2 regions of the Nicoliella sp. ESL1113 genome follow, and region 1 is predicted to be linked to the other one. Evidence: riboswitches for the same ligand, from Rfam matches in the RefSeq annotation. Region 1 holds a riboswitch; the other holds the start of a gene.

Region 1 (3,932 bases):
CCATTCAAAATAATAGTAGATTACTTATTCTACACTTAGTGAATTGATTCACAATTTAAAATTAAGTTATTACATGATTGTTGATTTAAATTGCTCATGTGCTAAAATGAATTGACTAATTTAAAGGGATGGTGTGAAGTGATTATCGTATTATTAATAACGATTTTGATGCTCTGGTTAGTATGGAAGTTTTTCAGTAGTTGGCTTTGGTGGATCCTATTATTTGCAGCTATCATCTGGATGTTGAAAGTGTTTTTCTGGGGAGCAATCATCTTAGTGGTATTAGGAGTTATTGGTGCATTCTCAAATAACAATCAATAATAAAAAAACGGTAGTTCCATAGTGAAATGGAGCTACCGTTTTTATTATTGGATAATTTATTCTAATCATATAGTTCTGGCATCCGTTGTGCAGCAGATGGTAATTTTTGGCGCACCTTCTTAATCACATCTAAATCAATATCAGCATACAAGATGGTTTCGTTAGTTCCTGCTTGGGCAGCGACGATTCCCATTGGATCGACTACTTGACTCAATCCAACTCGGTTGTCACTATCGGGTTTATCGCATCCCACAATGAAGGTCGTGTTTTCAATTGCACGAGCTTTCAATAAGGAACTCCAGTGATATTCTTTTAGTGGCCCGCTAACCCAAGCTGTTGGAATGATAATAATATCAGCGCCATGAATTGCTTCATAACGCGCTACTTCTGGGAACCGAAGCTCATAACAAACAAATAAGCCAATTTTACCGAATGGCGTATCAATCGGTTCAAATAATTTATTACCAGGCTTAATCTGATCAGACTCCTTAGTCCCAAATGCATCGTAGAGATGCGTTTTATGATAGGTGCTAACAATGTTACCCTTATCATTGATGACAACGATCGTGTTATAGACCCGTTTATCATTATTATCATCATTAGTTTCACGCATCCCGAATATGATCCAGACATGCTTTGTCATCGCTGTTTGTCTTGCATTGGTTACAAATGGGCCATCCAGGGCTTCAGAATGTTGATTAATTTCATCCAATCCAGCCGTTGGTGATATGGTGCTCATGAACATTTCTGGAAAGACAACTAATTCAGCGCCGTGTTCCGCAGCTTGATTAACAAAGTCATTAAATTTAACTTGATTAACATTTTGGTCAATATCGGAATATGCTTGGGCTAATGCAATTTTATAAGTCAAATGATCACCTACTTAATATTATTTTAATTGAATTCTAATCTAACCATTAAAGAATGTCAATCTTAACTCCATTATGTGTTTGTGAATAGACACTAAATAGTAGATATGGTATATTAGTTTTGTAATTAAATAATCTAACTGTCCACTGGGGTGCCGTATGGCTGAGATAATACCCATTGAACCTGATTCTAGATAATACTAGCGTAGGAACGTGGCTGAAGTCGAAATAAAAACGATTAATAGGCGCTTTCTGAATTGCTCAGGAAGCTTTTTTTATTTCCCAGGATGGTTATTAATTAGGAGGATTCAACATGTTTTCAGATCAATTGAAACAACAAGCACAACCAATTCTAAAGGAAATTTTCGAACATCCCTTCATCAAGGGGATTGCTAATGGTGAGGTCCCTGCCAAGGCATTGAAATTCTATGTTCAACAAGATTATCAATACCTTAGTGAATTCATTAAAATTTATGGTAATGCGATTGCTAAATGTAATGACCGTGAATTAATGAATTTCTTTAATGGTCAAATTAGTTTTATCTTAAATAGTGAAATTCATCCCCATCATATTTTCTGTGACATTGCGGGGGTCACATATGAAAGTCAACAACACGCTACCCCATCGCCTAAGGCATATTTATATGAATCACATATGCATCGGGCAGGAGAAACGGGTTCGTTACTGAATATTTTAGCCGCTTTTCAACCATGTCCTTGGACCTATTCAGAAATCGCTGATCACTTGGTTAGTGAAGGGTATGCTACTAAGGATAATCCCTATTATGATTGGATTATGTTCTATGCTAGTAAGGAAAACGATAAGACCATGAGTGATACTGTGTTTGAATTTGTTGATCGATTTGCTGAACATGCTTCTAATGAAGAACTAGCAGAAGCAAGTCAATACTTCTTAAAGAGTTGTGAACTAGAATGGCAGTTCTGGGAACAGGCGTTTTATCAACAAGACTGGCAATTTAAGGAATCTCTAGAAGCTGCTAAGGAGGAATATAAGTAATGAAAGAATTTCCTGAAACGTTAACGATTGCTGGAACTGATTCTGGTGGCGGTGCTGGGATGATGGCTGATATTAAAACCATGCAGGAATGTCATGTGTTTAGCACTAGCGTGGTGGTCGGAGTAACCGCTCAAAATACATTGGATGTTCAAAAGGTATATCCCCTTCCCCTCGAGATGGTGGATGCTCAGTTTGCTTCAATCGCTGATGATTTTGTGATTAAGGCGGCTAAGACAGGGGCGCTATTTGACGCTGAACACGTTGCATGCGTTGCTAAAAATATTAAGAAATACTCGTTCGGCAGCTTAGTGGTGGACCCAGTTATGGTTGCTAAAGGTGGTGCGAAACTACTGAGCGATGATGCGATCGATACTGTGATTTCAGATCTCATCCCGCTAGCTGACATTATTACGCCTAATATGCCTGAAGCTGAAACGATCGTTAAACATAAGATCGAAGGTAAAGAGGCAATTAAAGATGCTGCTCGAGAAATTCAAAGATTGGGCGCTAGGAATGTCGTTATTAAGGGTGGCCATAGCGATGGTCCCGAGAACGCTGATTATGTACTATTGGCCGATGGCACCGATTTTTGGATGACTGGTAAACATGTTGACTCTAAGCGTAAGCACGGTACTGGTGATACCCTTTCATCAGTAATGGTGGCAGAACTTGCCAAGGGTTGTCATGTTGAAAAAGCAATTAAGTGTGCTAAAGCCTACATGAATGAGATCTTGCAACATGAAATTCATGTTGGTCAAGGACACGGACCACTAAATCATTGGGGAGCTGAAGGAACAGATGTTAAAATTTAATACGGATATGTTGAAGGTCTACTTTATTGGTGGTACCCAAAACATTAATGGAGATAAGGATAAATTTATTGAGCAATTAACGCTGGCTTGTCAAAATGGAATTACTATGTTCCAATACCGTGAAAAAGACCATGGATCCTTGAGCGGTGATGATCGCTTAGCATTAGGAAAACAAGTTCGTCAGATTACTAGTAAGTACTCGATTCCATTAATTGTGGATGATGATTTTGAGTTAGCGCGCCAAATTGATGCTGATGGAATTCACGTTGGCCAAAGTGACACACCAATTCAAGACGTCGTAGCTGAAGCAAATGGGATGATTGTTGGTCTATCAGTTCATAATATTGATGAATTAGTTGCTAGCGGTGACTTAACGGGCGTTGATTACTTAGGTGTCGGCCCAGTCTTTTCAACTCACAGTAAGGATAATGCTAAGGAACCGATTGGTTTAGATGGCCTATTTCAGATGAATCAAGCGACATTGAAGCCCATTGTTGCCATCGGTGGAATCCATGAAAATAATGTAGCATCAGTTCTAAAGCATTCCGTTAGTGGTGTTGCCGTTATTTCTGATATTATGCAAAGTAAAGACGTTGCCCATACGATTCAGGTATTGAAAGGAGAAGCATAATGTTAACGATTGAATCAATTCATAAGCTTAATCCAGTGATTTTAAACGTTGCCAACATGGTGACCCCCCAACACGTAGCGGATGCAATCAATTTTTACGGAGGCTCACCCATCATGTTCACGGATGAACGCGAGGCAGCTGCCCTAACTAACATTGCATCAGCAGCTGTTTTCAACATGGGATCCACTAATGAAGATACGTTGAAAAATGTAATCGCAAGTGGAAAGGTCGCAAATAAACGTGGAATTCCCGTTGTGATCGATCCAGTTGCCATTGGTGCG
Region 2 (3,932 bases), 130 kb from region 1:
ATTGTTGATCACTACCTAGAAAGCAAGGGAACCAATGCTGGTTCTAGTGACCATACCTTCTTGGGAATCCTTAAGCAAAACAAGGGCTTCCTTTGGAACGGGTTCTTACAAACACTTTGGTTAAGTATCGTTTCGATCTTCTTTGCAACATTATTTGGAGTAATCGTGGGACTATTGGGTGTATTGCCTTACAAGTTCTTCCAAGACCTATCTAGTACCATTATCTATATTTTCCGTGGGTTACCATTACTAGTGTTGGCACTATTCATTTACACCGGGATTCCAACTTTAACTGGAACTAAGATTCCAGCGTTCATTGCCGGGGTCGTCACCTTAATGTTCAATGAAGGAGCCTATATTGCGGCCTTCGTTCGTGGGGGGATTAATTCCGTTGACAGTGGTCAAATGGAAGCAGCTCGGAGTTTAGGACTGCCATTCTCCAAGTCGATGTTTAAGGTTATTCTTCCACAGGGAATTAAGTTAATCATTCCATCATTCATTAACCAATTTATTATCACTTTGAAGGATACTTCAATCCTATCAATTATTGGAATTCTAGAATTAACCCAAACTGGTAAAATTATTATCGCAAGAAACCTTGAAGGATTTAAGGTCTGGACAATTGTTGCTTTGATTTACTTAATCGTGATCACGCTGTTGACCTGGTTATCTAAATGGGGTGAAAGGAGAACTAGATTATGATTAAAGTAGACGTTAAAAACCTAGTCAAGAACTACGGGAGCAACCACGTTTTAAAGAACGTTGACTTTCAAGTTCAAAAAAACGAAGTGGTCGTAATTATCGGACCATCCGGATCTGGGAAAAGTACGTTATTAAGAACCTTGAATAAGTTGGAAGAACCAACCTCTGGTTCCGTAATCATTGATGGGAAGGACATCGCAGACCCAAAGACCGATATGAATAAGGTTCGTGAAAACATCGGGATGGTGTTCCAACATTTCAACCTCTTTAACAATCTTTCAGTTGGTGACAACATCATGTTAGCACCAGTTGAGTTAAAGAAGGAAACTAAGGAAGAAGCTGCTGAACAAGCCAAGAAACTCTTGGAAGTTGTTAACCTTTCCCAAAAATTTGATGCAAAGGTGCAATCACTTTCTGGTGGTCAAAAACAACGGATCGCCATTGCCCGTGCTTTAGCCATGAAGCCAGACATCATGTTATTTGACGAACCCACCAGTGCCCTTGATCCAGAAATGGTTGGTGATGTTTTGCAAGTAATGAAGCGTTTGGCTAAGGATGGAATGACAATGGTGGTCGTAACCCATGAAATGGGCTTTGCCCGTGAAGTTGCGGACCGCGTGGTCTTTGTTGATGACGGTAAGATTTTGGAATCAGGAACGCCTGAAGAAATCTTTGATCATCCTAAAAATGCCAGATTACAATCATTCTTGGAAAAAGTGCTATAAAAAATAAATAATGAAATAACCATCTTTCGGATTGCGAGGGATGGTTATTTTTTTATGCTTTGATAACAATTTAGATGATGGCTGAACCAACGCTTTATGGGGCGGATTGTTTAGCTCACTAAAAATAAAATAACTTTTTTGTTACTATAATATCCACTATTTTTTGAAACATTTATCTAAAAATGTCACTTTTGCTTGTTGTTTGATTATGCTATACTCAAATTACTTAATTAACTGCAAGGGGAGCCGTTCGGCTGAGACTAGGTTAATCATGACCTTGACCCTAATGAACCTGATCTGGTTAGTACCAGCGTAGGAATGCAGCGGATATTTATGAAAACTATCCAATTCTTTTTGTGGTGCAAACTATCCAATTTTTTGTTGTGAATTGGGTTCTCAGTTTAATTAAGCCAAAATGCTTAAGGAGAGATGTTTTCATGAATAATGAACAGGAAAAGCAAAGTTTGGATCCCGCAAACTTAAAATGGGGGCAAACGTTTCTTGCAAGTATTCAACATATTTTTGTTTCAAATGTATGGTTAGATCCAATTTTTGTGGCTTCAACAGCTGGGTTATCACTGAGCTTATCGACTAATTTAGTTAATGCAATTTTTATTGCATCTGGGTTAGTAACGATTATTCAAGCCACTAAGTTAGTTCGCCTTCCAATTGTGCAGGGACCATCCGCAGCTTTTGATGCGTTGATGATCAATGCTGGAAAAACGGGGACGTTACCCGCAGCTGGCGGATCGATTTTACTAAGTGCGATCTTAGCCTTCTTTTTAGCGGTTACTGGTTTATTGTCCAAGTTAACTAAATGGCTTCGACCAGCAATCACTGGAACGATTATCTTTTTAGTGGGGGTCTCATTAGCTAGTTTTACACTAGCGGAATTTTTAGGTGGGGACCCGACTGCAGCATCATTTGCATCACCCAAGACCTTATTCGTAGCAATTGTAACCGCAGGAATCGTAGTCTTTTTATCGATTTTTGGAAAGGGTGCTTGGCATCGCTATTCATTTTTAATTGCATTGGTAGCTGGTGATCTGATTGCAGGATTGACTGGCATGATCAATCTATCAGCGGTTGGTTCTAAGCCACTGTTCGGTTTACCACACATCCTTCCTTATGGGATGTTGAAGTTTAATTGGACCATCTTCTTAACGTTCTTCATTGCCTACTGTGTGGCGATTATTGAGGCATTGGGAGTATATGAAGCATCGGCTGATGTAACTAATACTAAGGTGGACCAAAAGAGAATGGAAAAGGGAATTGCTGGTGAAGCAGCGGGATCAATCTTGTCATCACTAATTGGTGGGTTCCCAACCACAGCATTTGCTCAAAACTTAGGAGTAATGAAGCTGACTGGCATTCATTCTAGAAAACCAATCCTACTAGCTGGTAGTTTGTTAGTGGTATTAGGCTTTATTCCAAAGCTAGGGGCCTTTTTATCTTTGACTCCCGCTCCAGTAATTGGTGGGATGTTCCTACCAGCAGCGGCCACGTTAATTACAACTGGTTTTAATATTTTAAAACGTGCTGAAAATAATGATACGAATAACTTAATTATTGGTTTATCGATTATGCTTGCAATCGGGATTCCAGCTTATGCTTCTGGCTATACGGGAGCATTAAAGCCATTATTAACTAATAACATTTTATTAGGAGCAATTTCTTCAGTTGTTCTTCACATTATCCTAGTGGCAATTCCTAAAGCATTTAAAAAGCAGGAGGCGGAATAGCAATGGTGCTATCAACAGTTGAAATTCAAAGAGAAGTTTTAGCGTTTATTGATCAATATGCAGTTGCTGATGCGAACGAAAGCGCAGGTGCGTTTAACGAATTAGCGCTTAAAATATTTAACTATCAATTTGAAAATAACTTACCGTTTAAAAAATATGCCAAGAGTCAAAGAAAGACCCCGTTGTTAGTGCGGGATTGGACTGAAATTCCATTGATGCCAATTCAGGGTTATAAACGATTGACCTTATCTGCCACCCCGATTACGGATGATGAACCCGTGTTTATGTCGAGTGGAACGACCGATCCAACCCATCGGAGTCGTAATTATCACCCCACTTTTAAAACTTGGGATGCTTCGATGCGCTTTCCGTTCAAGAAATTTGTAATGCCTGATCATGATAAAATGCGGATCATTGGTCTATTTCCAGGTGAAGATATCAACCCTAATTCTTCACTGTCCAGATACGTTAGTAAGGCAGTCGAATTTTTTGGTGATGAGCAAAGTAAAATCTATGTGGATGAATCACAAATGGATTTTGCTGGCATTATTGCGGCCTTGCAAGCATCAATTAAGGCCAATCAACCAGTAATGTTACTGGGGGCCAGTTTTTCATATGTTCACTTATTAGACTACCTGAAGCAAAACGATTTACATTTCCAGTTACCAACCGATAGTCGGCTGTTTGATACTGGTGGTTTCAAGGGACAGTCCAGAAGTGTCGAATTTCAAACGTTGATGCAAGAAATCGAAGATACGTTTGG

Evidence for each region. A riboswitch is a leader RNA that binds a small molecule or an ion and turns the genes downstream of it on or off. The one in region 1 is predicted to bind thiamine pyrophosphate.
Region 2: linked by a shared signal. The riboswitch ahead of ACSYTJ_RS08155 (uracil-xanthine permease family protein) and the one ahead of tenA (thiaminase II) in region 1 are both predicted to bind thiamine pyrophosphate.

What each region holds. Positions count from the first base shown of each region.
Region 1 is NZ_CP196388.1:438,917-442,848, forward strand. It holds gene ACSYTJ_RS08930 (hypothetical protein) at 139-321, shown strand; gene ACSYTJ_RS08935 (carbon-nitrogen hydrolase family protein) at 383-1,192, opposite strand; TPP riboswitch at 1,329-1,420, shown strand; gene tenA (thiaminase II) at 1,504-2,208, shown strand; gene thiD (bifunctional hydroxymethylpyrimidine kinase/phosphomethylpyrimidine kinase) at 2,208-3,020, shown strand; gene thiE (thiamine phosphate synthase) at 3,007-3,651, shown strand; gene thiM (hydroxyethylthiazole kinase) at 3,651-3,932, shown strand, end outside.
Region 2 is NZ_CP196388.1:305,871-309,802, forward strand. It holds gene ACSYTJ_RS08145 (amino acid ABC transporter substrate-binding protein/permease) at 1-702, shown strand, start outside; gene ACSYTJ_RS08150 (amino acid ABC transporter ATP-binding protein) at 699-1,427, shown strand; TPP riboswitch at 1,657-1,763, shown strand; gene ACSYTJ_RS08155 (uracil-xanthine permease family protein) at 1,865-3,169, shown strand; gene ACSYTJ_RS08160 (LuxE/PaaK family acyltransferase) at 3,172-3,932, shown strand, end outside.